2 linked regions of the Hahella sp. HNIBRBA332 genome follow. The protein of the gene in region 2 interacts with the protein of the main gene of each other region in a pairwise test. Links are inferred from orthologs where the notes say so. Each region holds a gene or a part of one and is shown on either strand. Other genes may lie near its edges. The genes, in order: gyrB and gyrA.

Region 1 (9,612 bases), 5.1 Mb from region 2 along the record:
GCGCCGGCTGAGCGCTTACTACGCCCATTAAGCGAAGGACATTTATTGGGAACAGATCATCTGGGAAGAGATCTCCTGTCTCGTTTGATATGGGGAGCGCGCGTCAGTATCGCTGTAGGTTTATCCGCCACGCTGATCGCTTCCGTCATCGGTTCTGCATTGGGTTTGATCGCAGGCTTCGCTGGCGGGCGAACGGATAATGTGTTGATGCGTGGCGTCGATATGCTAATGGCATTCCCATATATCTTACTGGCGCTGGCGATTGTCGCAGCATTGGGGCCAGGATTATCAAACGCTCTCTACGCCATCGCCCTGGTGAATATTCCATTCTTCGCCCGTAATATCCGAGGCGTCACCCTGAGTCTGACAAGACGCGATTTTATCGATGCAGCAAGGCTTTCCGGCAAAGGTCCTGTGCGCATCCTGCTAACGGAAATACTGCCTAATGTAGCTCCCATCATCGTCATCACCATGTCGACGACACTGGGCTGGATGATATTGGAAACCGCAGGACTCAGCTTTCTCGGTTTGGGCGCGCAACCGCCGCAAGCGGATCTGGGCTCCATGCTGGGGGAGGGACGCAAATTACTGTTCACAGCGCCACATGTATCGGTTATTCCGGGACTGATGATTTTCGCGCTGGTCATGAGCGTCAATTTGATTGGCGATGGCGTCAGAGATGTGCTCGATCCCAAGTTGAAATCCGGCGCTTTAGCTCGTCCCGCCGCTATGACCGCGGTGAAAAAAGCAAGGGATCAAAGTTTCCCCGACGCCGACGCATCAGAAGTCGCTCTGGCGGTCCGCAATTTACAAACAGAGTTCCAGGTTGGAAGTGAAGTATACAAGGCGGTGGGCGGCGTGAGTTTCGAGCTGGGTGAGGGCGAATGTCTGGGACTGGTAGGCGAGTCCGGTTCCGGCAAATCCGTCACGGCGATGTCCCTGCTCAGATTGACGTCCACACCGCCAGGACGCATCGTAAGCGGCCAAGTCTGGCGGAGCGGGGAAGATCTACTCTCTTCTCCACAGCATCGCATACAGACGCTCAGAGGCGGGGAAATCGCCTACATATTTCAGGATCCTCTCTCCAGCCTACACCCGCTCTTCACGGTTGGCGCACAGGTGGCTGAAGCCATTCAGGCGCACCAGCCGTATTCTTATACAGAGGCATGGCGCGCCGCAGTCAGACTGTTTGAGCAAGTGCGTCTTCCCAACGCCGCGTCCCAAGCCCACAGCTATCCCCATGAGCTTTCCGGAGGCATGCGACAACGGGTTTGCATCGCCATGGCTCTCGCCAATCATCCTCAGATCATCGTGGCGGACGAGCCCACTACCGCCTTGGACGTCACGGTACAGGCTCAAGTGTTGAAGTTGATGAACCAGCAACGCACACAGAGTGGTGCGGCGCTTTTGTTCATTACCCATGATTTTGGCGTCGTTTCCGAAATCTGTGACCGTGTGGCGGTCATGTACGCCGGGCGCATCGTGGAAGTCGGCGCCGCTTGGGAGGTGTTGAACAATCCCGCCCATCCCTATACCCGCCTTTTGATCGATTGCGTCCCCATTCCAGGTCGAAGCCAGAATCGTCTGCCCGCTATTCCCGGTTCTCCTCCTGCAGTTAACAACCTGCCCGCAGGATGCGCGTTCGCGGATAGATGCCCTTTTGCGGCAGATGACTGTCGGAGCGGCGATATCAGCCTACGACCACTGGGCAAAGACCGTTTCGCCCGCTGCATCAAACCCCTATGGAAGACCGATTCATGAGCGAAACTCTCCTGACCGCCAGCAACCTCACCCGTCACTATGGCGGCGGACGCGGTTGGCTTGGTCGACGCAAGCCGCTAGTACAGGCCGTACAAGGCGTGGATCTATGTATTCAACCCGGCGCCACCCTGGGCATTGTAGGCGAGTCCGGCTGCGGCAAATCCACCCTGGCGCGCATGCTGGTGGGCCTTGATCAACCCAGCGCAGGCCATTTGACCCTAGAGGGGAAATCATGGCCAGATCAGAGCCTTAGCAAACGTAAGCGTCTGCATAGCCAGATCCAGTATGTCTTCCAGGATTCTCTTAGCGCTCTCAACCCACGTAAGGCGATCAGAACGACTTTAGAGGCGCCGATGGCGCTTCTCTTGGGGATGGAGAAAAACGCGCGCTACAGGCGTCTACAGGAGCTAATGGAGGCCGTTGGATTACGTCCAGAGCTATTGGAGCGTTACCCCCATGAATTGTCCGGCGGTCAGGCGCAACGCATCGGCATAGCACGGGCGTTGGCGGCGCAACCACAGATCCTGGTTCTGGATGAACCGGTTTCTGCGCTGGATGTCTCCATACAGGCCCAGGTGCTGAATCTGCTGCAGGATCTCCAGCAACGCTACCACCTCGCTTACGTGTTTATCAGTCATGATCTGGCTGTCGTGGAAGCAGTCAGCGACGTCGTCGCAGTCATGTATTTCGGGCGCATCGTAGAACAGGCGCCAGCCGGTGAACTGTTCAGGTCTCCGAAACACCCTTACACCCGTTTGCTACTCGATTCTATTCCGCTTCCCGGTAAGAAAGGTTTGCGAGGAGAGAGCGAAGCCATAGAACTCCCCGATTCCGCCTCACCGCCCCCGGGCTGCCCATTCGCTCCCCGGTGCATCAACGCGGGGGACAAATGTCGCCATGAGCATCCCAGACTTCGTTCAATGGAAGGAGAAGGACGCATAGCCGCGTGTCATTTTCCTGTGGGGGGAGATCCAGTAACCCCCTAAGTCATTGCTTCTAGTATATTTGCCGTTATCAGAGTCCACGTAAGTTTAACAACGGCCTCACTCTTTTCTATTTTCTCCTCCTCTGACATGTCAGCCTTTGTCTTTTCAATCACCTAAAATCTATGCGTCATGGGAATAAGTCTGAATTTATAAGGAGATAATTTATGACATTATCCGAAGCCATCATTGCGTGTTGCCTCTCAGTCATGACAAGTCAGACATATGCTATTGAGCGCCTTATTCTGACCAGCCAAAATCCTGAACTGGCGTTAGAGCATACTGAGATCATCGATATCAACGACAATCCATTCCGCCCTCGATGCAGTGCGCCTCCCGCCAGCGCAAATGTTGTCTATATTGATCCAGGCTTTCATGAGCCTTCATTGTTCTCCAAGGAGCCCGAAGGAACTACGTTTGTATTGAAGGCTGGCGTGCATCGTATTCGCGACGCAATCAAGCCTCACAAAGGAATGCAGTTTTATGGCGAGTTCGATGAAGACTGTCACCCATTGACTATTTTGCGTGGTTCTCAAGCTCTAACAGATTGGCGACCACAGGGAGATCTCTTCTTCGCCGAAGTGCAAAACCCTCCCGCCTTGGATCGCATCATTTACAAAACCCCCGAGCAGGTTTGTGAGAAAGACGCTCAAACCGGGGCCTTTATCAATCCCCGCTGCAATTACCCGGAAGATCTGTTCAAGAACAACCAATGGATGATTCATGTAGCCAGTCGAGACGATGTCGTTCCCGGCGCTTGGTATTTTGATTATGAAAACGGTGTGGTCTATGTGCATAAAGACGACATGCCAACCAATCAGGCCATGGAGCTTTCTTTGGCGGGCGCTGCATTCCAGTGGCGCTATTTCGATAGAGGAGTCTACAAACCCAAACCTCTCAACGCCTGGGAAGTGGAGAATACAGATGTGGGCATATACGGCCTGATCGTAGAAAACTTCGCAACCCATATCCAACACGGCGCAATTGGCGGTCAGTGGCCCGCCGCTGGCTGGCGCGTGGAGAACAATATTGTCAGGCGTTCACATAGTATTGGCATCAGGGCGGGAGCGGAAACCATCATGCGCTACAACCAATCCTACGAGAACGGAGATCTCGGTATCGGCGCCTTGTACGCCATGCATTCGTTAATCGACGGCAATGTCATATATGACAACAACAAAGCGTACATAAACTGGGAATTTGAAGGCGGTGGCGGTAAGTTCCTCAACTCTTACGGACTTCGAATCACCCGTAACTGCGTCTTTAATAATAAAGGCCCAGGGCTATGGAGCGACGTCAGTAACGAGCAAACGATCTATCAGTGGAATATAGTTTTCGACAACCTCTCCGCCGGCCTTTTTCATGAGATCAGTTTCGATGCGAAAATGCTGAACAATCTTGTGGGACGCAACGGCGCTGTTTATGGCGGCCAGTTGTTCTTATCAAACTCTCAGAATGTGGAAGTAAGAGGCAACATTATTGAAGAGCATCCAGATAAAGAGGGCGGAAGCGTAGCTTTAAGTTGGAGTGATCGAGGGGTAGGCAAACGCTTCGACACACGCCTGGTCGACGAAAGGGGAGTGCTGTTGCCTCGTATCGAAGCCCCATGGGAAACACGTCAGAACAAAATCATTGGTAATCGTTTTTATAATTACGGAGAAAGTTACCATGATCTGTTCATCCACATGGACGCCAAGAAGAACGGAGAGCGGGAGTCCATCATGGAAGAGGAAACACTGATCGACCAGAACCAGTATTTTTCCAATAATCCCTCGCCCTATGTATGGAAAATAAACCGCCATTCAAGCGTTACCGGTTCATTTCCACGCTTATCATTCGCCGGACTACAGGAGCTGGGTTTCGAGACTCTGGGACAATTCCAACTGTCTCCACAGGAAGAAATATCCTGGGGCTGTCAGATGATGACCTCTCTTACCAATGGCGAAGACCCTCACGACAGTTGGTAGCTAAACTCAGTTAACCCCCATATGCAAAGCGGCTTGATGTGCCGCTTTTTATTACCCTGACCTGTGTTAACTGTGAATATTTTCGGCATTATAAAAAACCCCGCCACAGCACCTATACGTTTAGTCAGAGAACTTTATAATGTCGCCCCCGCGTTGCTTCACCCCTGTTTAAGCTTTTCTGAATATAAGGAGTGAAGATGAGAATTAACGTAATTGGAACCAGTGGCAGTGGGAAGTCTACCTTCAGTAAAAGGCTGTCAGAAAAGCTCGACATTCCTTATATAGAAATGGACGCCCTGTATTGGGGGCCCGACTGGCGAAATCATCCAGAAGAGATCTTCAGCGCCCGGGTTGCGCAGGCGCTGCAGCAGGAAGACTGGATATTAGACGGTAATTACAACAGCAGAACGCAGCTAAAATGGGAGAGAGTGCAGATAGTCGTTTGGATAGACTACTCTTTCCCGCGCACACTCTTTCAGGCAGTTAAAAGAGCACTGGCCCGTATCATCACAAAAAAGGAACTTTGGGCGGGCACAGGCAATAAAGAATCACTACGCAAGCTGTTCAGCAGGGACTCCATCGTCCTCTGGACCATGACTACCTATAAGAAAAATCGCGAAAGATACCTGTCGATAATGAAAGATCCGCAATATGCTCACATCCGCTTTATTCGGATTCGTTCTCCGAAGGAGATGGAGAGCTGCCTGCTTTCATGGGACGCCTAACAAACGATGGTGAAAAAAGGGCTGCGATTGCAGCCCTTTTTATTACGGAGAGGGGGAGTAGTTTACACGTCCAGGTTCATAACAGACAGAGCGTTGGTCTGAATGAAATCACGACGTGGTTCTACATCATCGCCCATCAAAGTGTTAAAGATCTGATCCGCAGCGATCGCATCTTCGATGGTAACTTTCATCATGCGACGCACAGCAGGGTCCATGGTGGTTTCCCACAACTGCTCAGGGTTCATTTCACCCAGTCCTTTATAGCGCTGGATGTTCAAGCCACGTTGGGCTTCCTTCATCAACCAGACTAATGAGTCGTCAAAGGTCTCGATAGCCTGCGTCTTTTCACCCCGCTTCACATAAGCGCCAGCCTCAACCAGACCGTCCAGTTTTTCGGCCATATCGGCAATGTTGGTGTAAGAGCTGGAGCCAAAGAAGTCCTGGTTGAAGGTGTATTTATAGTCCACACCATGCTGAACCAATTCCACCTGAGGCAAGAACAGGCTTCTTTCCGCATCTTCCACAACACTGATGACGTAGTTGTTGCCAGTGCTGTTGTCATAGCCCAGCTTCTCGTTAAGCAAAGCGACCCAGGCTTCAACGGCGCCTTTATCTTTGAGTTGCTCCTGCGTCAAACGAGGTACATAGAGAAGCTGGTTCAGCACGCCCCTGGGATAGGCTCTGGACATACGTTCAATGACGCCTGTCGCCGTACGGTAATCCGTCACCAGAGTCTCCAGCGCAGTCCCGATAATGGGGGGAGCTTCTGGATTTACAAACAATTGAGTGTTCTCAAGCGCGCTCTGGGTCAGGTACTGCTGAAGCGCTTTCTCATCTTTAACGTACTGCTCCTGCTTGCCTCTTTTCACCTTGTACAGAGGAGGCATTGCAATATAAACGTGGCCGTTCTCAATAATTTCGCGCATCTGTCTGAAGAAGAAGGTCAGCAGCAAAGTACGAATGTGGGAGCCGTCCACGTCCGCATCCGTCATGATGATGATGCTGTGATAGCGCAGCTTGTTCACATCAAACTCTTCACGACCGATTCCGCAACCCAGAGCCGTAATCAGAGTGCCGACTTCAGCGGAAGACAGCATCTTGTCGAAACGGGCCTTTTCCACGTTCAGGATCTTACCTTTCAGTGGCAGAATAGCCTGAGTTTTACGGTCGCGCCCTTGCTTGGCGGAACCACCCGCCGAGTCACCCTCCACTATGTACAGTTCAGACAGAGCAGGATCTTTCTCTTGGCAGTCAGCCAGTTTACCTGGCAATCCGGCGATATCGAGTGCGCCTTTACGACGGGTCATTTCACGGGCTTTTCTGGCCGCTTCCCTAGCGCGAGCCGCGTCGATCATTTTGTTGACTACGTTCTTCGCGTCCTGGGGATTTTCCGCCAGGAAGTCTGCGAAGTGAGTATTCATTTCCTGCTCGACAGCAGTCTTAACTTCAGAGGAAACCAGCTTATCTTTGGTCTGAGAGGAGAACTTAGGATCTGGAACCTTAACGGAAATAATCGCAGTCAAACCTTCGCGAGCATCATCGCCGGAGGTAGCCACCTTAGTCTTTTTCAGCATGCTCTCTTTTTCGATGTAGCTGTTAAGAGAGCGGGTAAGGGCGGCTCTAAAACCAGCCAAGTGGGTGCCGCCGTCACGCTGAGGAATATTGTTGGTAAAGCAGAAAATGTTTTCCTGGAAGGAGTCATTCCACTGCAGTGACACTTCTACAGTGATGCCATCTTCTCTTTCTTTCAGAAAGTGGAAAACTTTGTTAATTGGGTTTTTGGTCTGGTTGAGATACTCAACGAAAGCTCTTAATCCACCCTCATATTCGAAGGTTTCTGTTTTCGCAGAACGCTCATCGTGCAACGTGATCTTAACGCCAGAATTCAAGAAGGCGAGTTCGCGCAGGCGCTTGGCCAGAATATCGTAGTGAAACTCGATATTGTTAAACGTTTCTGCGGAAGGGAAGAAGTGGACTTCCGTACCTGAGCGGTCTGTTTCGCCAACTACAGATAAAGGCGCTTGCGGTACGCCGTGCTTATATACCTGCTCATGAACTTTGTTGTCGCGGCGAATAGTCAGGCGTAGTTCTTTTGAAAGCGCGTTGACTACCGATACACCTACACCGTGCAGACCGCCGGATACTTTGTAGCTGTTGTCGTCGAACTTACCGCCAGCATGCAGCATAGTCATGATAACTTCTGCGGCGGAAACGCCCATTTCTTCGTGGATATCGACGGGGATGCCACGGCCGTCATCGCTAACCGTGATTGATTCATCGGCATGAATCGTGATCTTCACTTCTTTACAGTATCCGGCCAAGGCTTCGTCGATAGAGTTATCAACTACCTCGAACACCATGTGGTGAAGACCGGTGCCATCGTCAGTGTCGCCAATGTACATACCTGGACGCTTTCTTACCGCATCCAGGCCTTTTAACACTTTGATGCTTGAGGAATCATAATTTCCCGATGAGGACATATATCTCTCCTAACCGTCACACGCTAATTGTGGACTTTGGTGACAGCACCCTGTTCCACGTGAAACATTTGCGTGTCGTATTCTTGATTAAAATGGCCGAACAAATATTCTGACTGCTGTTTGTCCAGGACCGTCACAAACACCTGGGCCCCTTTCTCCAACATTCTCGTTAACAGTGTTACCTGATTTCCGGTATCCAGCTCCGCTCCAACATCATCAATCAGCACAATGGGCCTTTGATTTGTCCGCCGCCGTAATATTTCCAATTGTGATAAGTACAGGTGAGTTATCAGAGTCTTCTGTTGACCTCTCGATAACACTTCCTTCGCGTGAACCCCACCGACCTTTACTTTAATATCCGCCCGGTGCGGGCCTAGAGTCGTAAATCCTTTTTTTACGTCGCTTTCGACTGACGAAGCCAATTGCTCCATGTGATTGACATCATTCTGATACCAGCCGTTGCTAAGCGTAATCGTCAGCTTGTCGCCAATATCCCTGGTTTGTTCACTGGACTCTTTCAGAGATTCGATGAGAATTTCTTTCAACTCAGCGAAATAAGCGTCTCTATAGCGGCTTATCTCGTCTGAATACGCTACGTATTGATTGTCCCATGCACTTAACTCAGAACGGCTAATATTACCACTTTTCAGCAATTTATTCCTTTGCAATAGCAATTTGCGCCAGTTCTGCCAAACCACTTTGAATTGGTGTTCCACGTGAAACACTCCCCAGTCGACAAAGCGCCTTCGCTCTCCAGGACCTCCGTTAATAAACCCAAAGGTATCGGGAGTGACAATCAATATAGGAAGGGCCGCCGCCAGCTCGGACAAGGTCCTGGCGCTCTCGCCATTGATCCTGACCCTTGTCAGCTTGCCTGTCTTCTGGCGGCTAACACCAATGCGGAATGACTTGCCTGCATCTTCATTAACGGCCTCGCCAAAACAGACCATTTCATCGGACAGATGTGAAACAGCGTAATCCAGTTCTTTAGTGCGAAATGACGCACCCCGTCCCAGCAGGTAAACGCCTTCCAAAAGACTACTTTTTCCACTTCCGTTATTCCCGTGAAATAACAGTAATCTCGCAGAGGTATCCAACTTTAGACTGGAGATATTACGCAAGTTGGTGAATGCAATACGGCTAAGACCCATACAAACAGTCCAGCGTCAGGATACGTGGGTCAATTTAGTCAATAGAGGCTGTAAACCAGTCAGGAACATCTCCACCGAAACCGCGATCAACAGCATCCCCATCAGACGCTCTATGGCGATGATGCCTCGCTTACGGAGTACCTTATACAAAAAGGTGGAACTCATCAGTGTGACCGCAGTGACAGACCAGGCTAGTAATACCACGATCGACCAATCCATCATTCTTTCCGGTTCCCGGGTGGAAATCAGAATCAGCGTCGCCAACGCCGAAGGGCCCGCCACAAAGGGGATTGCCAAAGGCACGATAAAAGGCTCGCCATCGGGAAGATCTTCAAGCCATTCCCTTTTGGCGGGAAAAATCATGCGCAATGCGATGATAAACAACACAATAGCGCCTGCGATGCCCACAGACTCCTTGCTCAGGCTGAATATCTTGAGCAAATACTGTCCACAGTATAAAAACACCAACAGAATCGCCAAAGCGATCAACAACTCTCTGAACAATACTTTCTTTCTTCTCTTGACGTCTACACGCTCAAGAATAC
Region 2 (9,740 bases):
GCGAAGCGAGCGTGACAAGATCCGGGGCCGCCTCATCGACAACCCCTAAACGCACGGCTAACGCCGCCTCAGTATCGCGTCGATCATAACCAATGACTTTATCCGCCAAACAACGCTGTTTCACAGCTTTAGCGAACGAACCGCCGATAAGACCCAGTCCGACAACAGCCAAACATTTAACTTGGGATTGTAACATTGTTAATCAGGCGCGCTTGACGGCCATGTCCGTAAAAAATAAATTGAAACGCCCTTAAGGGCTGAGATACAAAAACAGCCAACCTTCTGATACCGGTGGACGGCGCGCCTAAAGCACGCCTTTGGGATACGACCCCAGACATCGTACGTCAAGAGCATCCCGGGATAGCTCCTGAATCGCCGCACCGACCTCTGGCAGATCTTTATGGCCAATAAAGTCCACAAAGAAGTGATAGCGACGCGCGCCACTCAGGGCGGGACGTGAATCAATTCTTGTCAGGCTCAGATTTTGACGATGAAACACGCCCAGCATCTTGTAAAGAGCGCCTGGCTCATCGCGAATTGTAACCATCAGAGATGTTTTATCATCTCCACTGGGCGGAGCCGAGTTTTTACCAATAATTAAATACCTGGCGATCTGATCAGGATGATCTTCGATATTTTTCGCCAGCACTTTCATACCATACAGCCTGGCGCAGTGCTCACCAGCCACTGCCGCCGCATCCTGGCGCTCAGACGCCCTTTTTACCGCGTCCGCATGACTAGGGACCGCTATGCGCTCCACTCCCGGCCATTTTTCGTCCAGCCATTGCCGACACAAAGAAAATGACTGCGCCAGGGAATAAACAACCTTGATATCGCCGGCATCCACTTGTTCTGGGGCTATCAAGAAGTGGTGAGTACGCACTTCCACTTCACCACAGATCAGCAGAGGCGAATTAACAAACACGTCAAGAGTGTGACTGATCACACCTTCATTGGAGGTTTCCACAGGGACAACGCCATAATGGGCAGATCCTGCTTCCACCTCGCGAAAGACCTCATCAATAGCGTAATGAGGAAGACAAACACCGGAGTGCCCAAAGTGCTTAAGCGCAGCTGCGTGGGTGAAGGCGCCTTCAGGCCCCAAAAATGCGATGTGTAATGGCGCTTCCAGGGCAAGACATGCCGACATAACTTCCCGAAACAGCCTGGCCACCTCTTCATCACTCAGTGGACCCGGGTTATCGTCCATAATTTTCCGCAAAACCTGAGCTTCCCGCTCCGGACGATAAAATACGACATCCTGCCCTGCATTGCCGCGCATTTTCACTTCCGCGACATTTTGCGCGCACTTGGCCCGCTCGCAAATCAACGCCAACAGTTGACGGTCAATCTGATCTATTCGTTCGCGCAGTTTGGCGAGTTCGGTCTGCTCAGAGGTCATGAATCAGGCGTTCCTCCCGGCGAAATCTTGCATAAACCCAAGCAGCGCATCCACCGCCTCTTCCGGCAATGCGTTATACAAACTGGCGCGCATCCCACCAACCGAACGATGCCCCTGCAGATTAAGCAAACCAGCCTCTTCCGCTTCTTGCAAAAACTTCTGATCCAGGCTGTCGTCTTTCAGTGTAAAAGGCACATTCATCCAGGAACGACAAGACGGATCTATCGGGTTTGCATAAAACTCGCTGTCATCAATATAAGAATAAAGCTTGTCGGCTTTGCGGCAGTTTATCGCCTCCATAGCCTGCACCCCGCCCTTTCCTTTCAGCCACTTGAATACCAAGCCAGCCAGATACCAGGCAAAAGTAGGCGGTGTATTGACCATGGAGTCGTTTTCGCTGGCCACTTTATAGTTCAGCATGGTGGGCAGACTGTCGGAAGCATATCCCAGCAAGTCTTCCCGGACGATAACCAGCGTCAGGCCAGCGGGACCAATATTCTTCTGCGCGCCGGCGTATATCACGCCGAAGCGACTGATATCTACGGGACGGGACAATATGGTGGAAGACATGTCCGCCACCAAGGGTTTATCACCCACGTTAGGAATATCGAGAAACTCAACGCCGCCAATCGTTTCATTTGGCGTATAGTGCACATAGCCCGCACTTTCATTCAAACGCCACTCGCTACGAGCGGGAATGCGGGAATAGCCACTGTCTTTGGCTGACGCCGCGACATTCACATTAAGGTAACGCCCAGCCTCAGCAATCGCCTTCTTCGACCAAATACCCGTGTCGATATAATCCGCCTCCGCGCCAAGCTTCAGCAGATTAAGCGGCACTGACGCAAACTGAGTCGCAGCCCCCCCCTGCACAAAGAGCACTTTGTAATTGTCTGGCACGGACATCAGCTCGCGAAAGTCACGCTCAGCCTCAACCGCCACAGCGACAAAGTCGTCGCTGCGATGACTCATCTCCATAATTGACAGGCCTTTACCCCGCCAATCCAGTAGTTCCGCCTGAGCCTGTAACAACACATCCGTAGGCAGCGCAGAAGGACCCGCGCAAAAATTAAACTTTCTATCAGCCATACAGGCCGCTCTCCGGTATTTGGTCAAATAAACTTCTCAGACAAGCCAACCGAAGCGAAAGTTATTCTTCCGCCTCGGAGCCTTCCTCACCTGCTTCGTCAGAGTCCAAAACATCTTCGTTAGCAACTTCAGCGCCTTCACCTTCTTCGCCCGGGAATTCACCCTCATCTTCTTCAGGCTCAGCAATCCGCTCTACGCCAACCAAGTCTTCTGATTCGGACAAACGGATCAATCGTACGCCCTGGGTATTTCTTCCAACGATAGAGACCTCGTCCGCCCGCGTCCGCACCAGTGTTCCCTGGTTACTGATCAACATGAGCTGATCGCCACTGATTACCTGCACTGCGCTCACCAAGTCGCCGTTACGTTCAGAGCACTGGATAGCAATAACGCCCTGACCTCCACGCCCGTAAACAGGGAACTCGGATACAGCAGTCCGCTTACCGTAGCCTTTGCGGCTCGCTGTAAGTATGAAGGCGTCTTCTTGCGGAATGATAAGGGAAACGACGGCTTGCCCTTCCGCCATACGAATGCCTCTAACGCCGCGAGCGGTTCGCCCCATTGGTCGCACATCGTCTTCATTGAAGCGAATGGCTTTGCCGCTGCTGCTGAACAGCATGACGTCTTTCTTGCCGTCAGTAATGGCTGCGCCGATCAGCATGTCGCCCTCATCCAGCGCCAAAGCGATCAAGCCGCTGCTGCGGGGGCGCGAGAAATTCTCCAACGGCGTTTTCTTGACGGTTCCCTGACGAGTCGCCATGAACACATAGTGATCAGCGGCGTACTCACGCACCGGCAACATGGTGGTGATGCGCTCATCTTCCGCCAGCGGCAAGATGTTAACGATCGGACGTCCACGCGAAATACGGCTGGCCTGAGGAATTTCGTAGGTCTTAAGCCAATACAATTTACCGTGAGAGGTGAAACACAAAATAGTATCGTGAGAATTGGCGATCAGAAGTTTCTCGACGAAGTCTTCGTCGCGAATCGCTGTTGCGGCCTTGCCTTTGCCGCCTCGTTTCTGCGCCTGATAAGCTTCCAGCGGCTGAGTTTTGGCGTAGCCTTTGTGAGACAGCGTAACCACCATATCTTCTTCGGCGATCAGGTCAGCAATCGTGAGGTCACGCTTGGAAGCGGTAATTTCCGTAACGCGAGCGTCGCCAAATTCTTCGCGGACAGCTTCCAGTTCCTCACGGATAACCTCCATCAGACGCTCTGGGTTCTGCAGAATCTCCAGCAACTCAGCAATTTGCTCGATGATGCTGCGGTACTCGTCGTTAATTTTTTCAATTTCCAGACCAGTCAGCTTTTGCAGACGCAAGTCCAGAATAGACTGCGCCTGCACTTCAGACAGGAAATACAGGCCATCACGCAGACCAAACTCAGGCGCCAAGTCATCAGGACGACAGGCGTCTTCGCCTGCGCGCTCCAGCATGCCTGTCACGGCCCCCGGAGACCAGCCTTGCGCCATCAAACGTTCTTTGGCTTCCGCGCCAGTGGAAGAAGCCTTGATAACAGCGATAACCGGATCGATGTTCGCCAGCGCCACCGCCTGACCTTCCAGGATGTGGCCGCGCTCACGGGCTTTACGCAACTCGTAAATAGTCCTGCGCGTCACCACTTCACGGCGATGACGCACAAAACATTCAATACAGTCTTTCAGGTTCAGCAGCTTGGGCTCGCCATTGATCAAGGCGACCATGTTGATGCCGAATACGGTTTCCAGCGGCGTAAGGGCGAACAGATTATTCATGAGCACATCCGCGTTTTCACCGCGACGCAGCTCAATAACCACCCTCATCCCTTCCTTGCTGGATTCATCGCGCAGCTCGGTGATGCCTTCAACCTTTTTCTCTTTGACCAGCTCGGCGATTTTCTCAACCAGCTTAGCCTTGTTAACCTGATAAGGAATCTCAGTAATTACAATCGTTTCCTTACCGGTTTTCTTGTCCTGCTCTATTTCATAGCGAGCGCGAATATAAATCCGGCCACGACCAGTGCGGTACGCCTCCAAAATCCCCGCACGTCCATTAATGATGGCCGCAGTAGGGAAATCAGGCCCCGGAATAAACTCCATCAATTCATCGATGGTTATGTCACTGTTATCCAGGTAAGCAAGACATCCATTTACCACTTCGGTCAGGTTGTGAGGTGGAATGTTCGTCGCCATCCCTACCGCGATGCCTGAGGACCCATTTACCAGCAGGTTTGGAACCTTGGTCGGAAGTACGACGGGAATCTGCTCAGAGCCGTCGTAGTTAGGGGCGAAGTCGACCGTTTCTTTATCGAGATCGGCCAGCATTTCGTGGGCGATCTTCTCCATGCGGATTTCCGTATAACGCATTGCCGCTGCGCTATCGCCGTCGATGGAGCCGAAGTTACCCTGCCCGTCCACCAGGGTGTATCGCAGCGAGAAGGGCTGCGCCATACGCACGATCGTGTCGTATACGGCAGAGTCGCCATGCGGGTGATATTTACCGATGACGTCACCAACCACACGGGCGGATTTTTTATACGACTTGTTCCAATCGTTCCCCAGCTCGTTCATCGCAAACAAAACGCGGCGATGCACCGGCTTGAGGCCGTCTCGCGCATCCGGCAAAGCACGGCCTACGATAACGCTCATCGCGTAGTCGAGGTAGGATTGTTTCAGTTCATCTTCAATATTGACGGGAAGTATTTCTTTGGCGAGTTCAGCCATAATATAGCAATAACCTATTCTAGAAAGGATAGTTCGGTTCTTGTTCTACCCACAGTCTGTCCAAACCCTGGTTCGCTCGTCTTGCAGTCGTTGAACCCGGCGGGGAGTCAGTTCAAGCGGCATATAATCGCACACTCTTTACTCGACCAAGGGCTGCGCCACAAGCGGTCAAGTCTAGCATAGAAGGCGACGGCAACGAAGTTAATTAGGGCGAGAATAAGATATTTTTTAGACGTTAAAAACCCTCCCCCCGCCAACGGGAAAGGCAAGTTGGCGACGCACATTCGCCAGTGCGCGCCAATCTTTTATGGCAAGTCAGGCCGACTGATGAAACCGCTGAGGGGCGACAAAATCCGAAACGGCGCGCAGCACATCCTTACGACTGATCTGCCCCACCAACTTACCCTCTTCCACCACAGGAAAGCGACGCCGGCGATCATTAATGAAACGTTCACTGACCGCCAGAATATCTTCCTCCGGCCCGATAATATCCACATCCACAGTCATATACTCAGCGACAGTGCCGCCCAGAGATTCGTAGTCGTAGTAACTACCGCTCAGAATACTTTTCAGGCAGTCCACTTCCGATAAAATCCCCACAAGGTTTCCACGACCATCTACAACAGGGGCGCCGGAAATGCTGTTTTTAAGGAGTTTATGAATAGCTTCAAACAACTCTGTTTCAGGGGAAAATACAACCAGGTTGGTTGTCATATAATCACGCACTTTCACGGATCGCAGCATGGGACTCTCCTAAGGCAGGCATTTGCTGATGGTTATTGTTAACCGCCCTGTCAGCGACTTCCTTTGTTTACGCTGATACCTTAAAGATACGCCCATCTACCTGAAACGCCAACTAATGAGCCCGGAGCGAACGCCCCGGGCTTGATGTCAGTCAATAATGACTTTATTCAAATACGATGGTTTTGTTCTCATGAACAATCACCCGGTCTTCCAGGTGATAGCGCAAGCCACGCGCAAGCACTTGTTTTTCAACATCTTTCCCCAGCCGAACCATGTCTTCGATGGTATCGCTGTGGTTCACCCTGATCACATCCTGCTCAATAATAGGACCTTCATCCAGATCCTGAGTGACGTAATGACAGGTTGCGCCGATCAGCTTGACGCCTCGCTTGTACGCCCGATGATAGGGACGAGCGCCCGCGAAAGACGGCAGGAAGCTGTGATGGATATTGATAATGCGCCCCGTATACCTGTCGCACAATTCCGGCGGCAGAATCTGCATGTAGCGTGCAAGAACAATGACTTCCGCATCCAGCGCATCCACCAATCGCTCCACTTCAGCAAATGCGACGGACTTGTCACTCGCATCCACCGGCACGTGATAGTAGGGAATGTCATGCCACTCCACCATACGACGCAGATCATCATGATTAGAGATAACCCCAACAATTTCCCCATCCATCTCTTTTGCATGCCAGCGATGCAACAAATCCGCCAGACAGTGAGATTCCTTACTCGCCATTAGAACAATACGCTTGGGTTGCTGCGAATCCGCCACATGCCAGCACATCTGAAACTCCCGAGCGATCGGTTCGAACGCAATGCGAAATGAGTTCAGATCAAAAGGGAGCGAGCTCGCCTTTATCTCATTTCTCATATAGAACCAGCCGTTGGTCGGATCCGAATGATGGCTCGCCTCGGTTAACCATCCATTATAAGTAGCCAAAAATGTGGTTACTTTCGCAACAATGCCCACCCGATCGGGGCAGGCGATTACCAGTCGATATGTTCTTTCCATTATTTTCCTACCAGCTGTGAGACGCCAGCGGGATGCGACAGACCTCTATGCGCTAAAGACTGCTTCGCACCGCTTAGCCATCGCAAAGTCCAACTCATGCAGACCTTTAATAGTATGACTCCACCAGGTAACCCTGACCTTGCCCCACTCGGTCACCAGCTCAGGGTGGTGGTTAATTTCCTCAGCAATAGCGCCAACCTTGTTGGTGAACTCTAACGCCAAAGCGAAGTTTTTGAATTTGTAGTCACGGCTGATCATTTGCACGCCGTTACGCTCTTCCAAACGCCACTCAGGCACCTGACTCAAGTACTTCTCAAGTTTCGCCGGATCTACTTTCTCGGCGTCAGGTCTACAGGCCTCGCAGCTTGGAATTGTATCGCTCATGCTTTTTCTCCTTGTTTTGAATTAAGCGTTTGCCAGGGCGCTCGCCCCAGCGTCGCTGTAGCCTAACTCTACAAGAAAAAGATCGCCAACATTTATCTTAGCCGACTATTTTCACAGCGCTTTCAGCAATGCGCTTACGCCATTCCGCTGGACCGGTTTCATGCACAGACTCACCATTCACATCCACCGCCACGGTAACAGGCATATCTTTCACTTCGAATTCATAAATCGCCTCCATTCCCAGTTCCGGGAAGGCGACGACATTAGAGGAACGGATCGCCTTAGACACCAAGTAGGCGGCGCCGCCCACAGCCATCAGATAGACAGCCTTATTGTCACGAATCGCTTCGATTGCCACAGGGCCACGCTCGGCTTTGCCGATCATCCCCATAAGGCCGGTCTGCTCCAGCATAGTGCGAGTAAACTTGTCCATCCGCGTAGATGTCGTGGGCCCAGCAGGCCCAACCACCTCATCACCCACAGGGTCCACAGGACCCACGTAATAAATGAAGCGATTATTCAAATCCACCGGCAAGGTTTCGCCGCGCGCGAGCATATCCACCATTTTCTTATGGGCGGCATCACGGCCCGTCAGCATTTTTCCTGACAGCAGCACTGTGTCGCCGGGACGCCAGGACGCAATTTCCTCCCGAGTGACAGCATCCATATTCACTCGCTTAACGTTAGCGCCCACCTCCCAGGTGATTTCCGGCCACTCATCCAAGTTGGGCGGCGTTTGCAATGAAGGACCGTTGCCATCAAGCACGAAATGCGCATGGCGCGTCGCCGCACAGTTAGGAATAATAGCGACCGGCTTATTGGCGGCGTGGGTCGGGTAATCTTTTACTTTGACATCCAGCACCGTCATCAAGCCACCCAGACCTTGCGCCCCGATACCCAACGCATTCACTTTCTCGAAAAGCTCCAGACGCAACTCCTCACTGCGGTTAGCCGCGCCGCGCGCTTGCAAGTCCTGAATGTCGATAGGATCAAGCAACGCCTCTTTAGCCAATTCCATTGCTTTCTCGGCGGTTCCACCGATACCAATACCCAGCATTCCCGGCGGACACCAGCCAGCGCCCATCTTCGGCACTTGCTCCAGCACCCATTCAGCGACGGAATCAGACGGGTTCAGCATAGCGAACTTGGATTTAGCTTCAGAGCCGCCGCCTTTCGCCGCGACGTGAACGTCCACTTTGTCGCCAGGAACTACCTTCATGTGGATAATGGCGGGGGTATTGTCTTTCGTGTTTTTACGCGCGCCATCAGGATCAGCCAAGACAGACGCCCGCAGAATATTGTCAGGGTGCAGATAAGCGCGACGCACGCCTTCATTAACCATATCCTCGACGCTCATATCCGCATCCCACTGCACATCCATTCCGATGTTCAAAAACACCGTCACGATGCCAGTATCCTGACAGATGGGACGACGCCCCTCGGCGCACATGCGGGAGTTGATCAGAATTTGCGCCAGCGCGTCTTTAGCGGCGGTGGACTCTTCGCGCTCATAGGCAGCATGAACCGCTTTAATAAAGTCGACGGGATGGTAGTAGGAGATAAACTGCAGCGCGTCGAATACGCTGTCGATGAGATCGTCTTGACGAATCACGGTGGTCATGCACGCACTCTCTTTTTACATGGTTCTTGGAGTAGTCACAGCTTTGGCTGGCAAGCGACGCCTCCCAATGGACGCCAAGTGCCCGCCTTATTTGATTTAGGCGGAAATTGTACCTAATTCGCCCCCCAAGTTCAGCCTTAAACTGTTAACGAATACAGCGCCTTTGCAACCGTATCTCCAAGGACTGGGCCTAATCTATTTTTCCCATTTGTGAATTAGAGAGTCCACTCATAGAAAAAATGAGCTAAACTCCTGACGATGCATAAGAAAATCACCAAACGCCAGCGCCCTGATGTCACCTGCACATCAGGCGAAAGGCTTATTTTATTGTGCGGCGTATGATTTCACGGCTTTCAGGCCAATGAAATCTAACCTATGCTGATAAAACTTTTTTGGCGAAGAACTGAAGCGAATAATTCAGTCACGCCGGGAACATTCTGAAAGCAATAATAAAAGGAAGAAGGTCCTACCTATGTTCAAGAAAACCTTTCTCAGTCTGGCGGTAGCGTCGGCGGTCACTTTATCGGGGTGTGGAGGCGGCGGTGGCGGCAACGCCAATGCTGGAGCGCAAAATGAGTATGACGGGGATTTACCCGACTCACTGGAGGGGCAGTTTGAGGGCAAAATCTGGCCACTATTCAACCCTATCGCCAGCCTGGTTCCCGTTCCCAATGATCTTCTACTTGATCAAACCGCTGCGGACGGCACTTTTTCAGACTCAACCGCAAACCCAGTGCTAGCCGCCCTGGGGTCATTGAGCGGCGCATCCACCATTGCCCCA

The links.
Region 1: the proteins of gyrA (region 2) and gyrB interact in binary tests that used the Escherichia coli proteins (3 or more experiments, as listed by UniProt). The link is inferred for Hahella sp. HNIBRBA332 from one-to-one orthologs.

What each region holds. Positions count from the first base shown.
Region 1 is NZ_CP132203.1:5,725,968-5,735,579, forward strand. Bases 5,208-8,251 are described here. They hold gyrB (DNA topoisomerase (ATP-hydrolyzing) subunit B), read right to left. Parts: upstream 7,917-8,251; coding sequence 5,499-7,916; downstream 5,208-5,498. Other genes in these bases: O5O45_RS25320 (P-loop NTPase family protein), read left to right, coding at 5,208-5,436; recF (DNA replication/repair protein RecF), read right to left, coding at 7,940-8,251. In the rest of the region: O5O45_RS25305 (dipeptide/oligopeptide/nickel ABC transporter permease/ATP-binding protein), read left to right, coding at 1-1,761; O5O45_RS25310 (ABC transporter ATP-binding protein), read left to right, coding at 1,758-2,747; O5O45_RS25315 (right-handed parallel beta-helix repeat-containing protein), read left to right, coding at 2,912-4,711; more of O5O45_RS25320, read left to right, coding at 4,909-5,207; more of recF, read right to left, coding at 8,252-9,067; O5O45_RS25335 (MarC family protein), read right to left, coding at 9,083-9,612. UniProt on the Escherichia coli protein: DNA gyrase negatively supercoils closed circular double-stranded DNA in an ATP-dependent manner to maintain chromosomes in an underwound state.
Region 2 is NZ_CP132203.1:581,587-591,326, reverse strand. What follows is about bases 2,353-5,524. They hold gyrA (DNA gyrase subunit A), read right to left. Parts: upstream 5,193-5,524; coding sequence 2,553-5,192; downstream 2,353-2,552. Other genes in these bases: O5O45_RS02840 (CBS domain-containing protein), read right to left, coding at 5,508-5,524; serC (3-phosphoserine/phosphohydroxythreonine transaminase), read right to left, coding at 2,353-2,491. Also shown: O5O45_RS02860 (bifunctional prephenate dehydrogenase/3-phosphoshikimate 1-carboxyvinyltransferase), read right to left, coding at 1-196; pheA (prephenate dehydratase), read right to left, coding at 305-1,402; more of serC, read right to left, coding at 1,406-2,352; more of O5O45_RS02840, read right to left, coding at 5,525-5,936; purU (formyltetrahydrofolate deformylase), read right to left, coding at 6,100-6,954; O5O45_RS02830 (4a-hydroxytetrahydrobiopterin dehydratase), read right to left, coding at 7,000-7,338; O5O45_RS02825 (fumarate hydratase), read right to left, coding at 7,436-8,959; O5O45_RS02820 (Ig-like domain-containing protein), read left to right, coding at 9,432-9,740. UniProt on the Escherichia coli protein: A type II topoisomerase that negatively supercoils closed circular double-stranded (ds) DNA in an ATP-dependent manner to maintain chromosomes in an underwound state.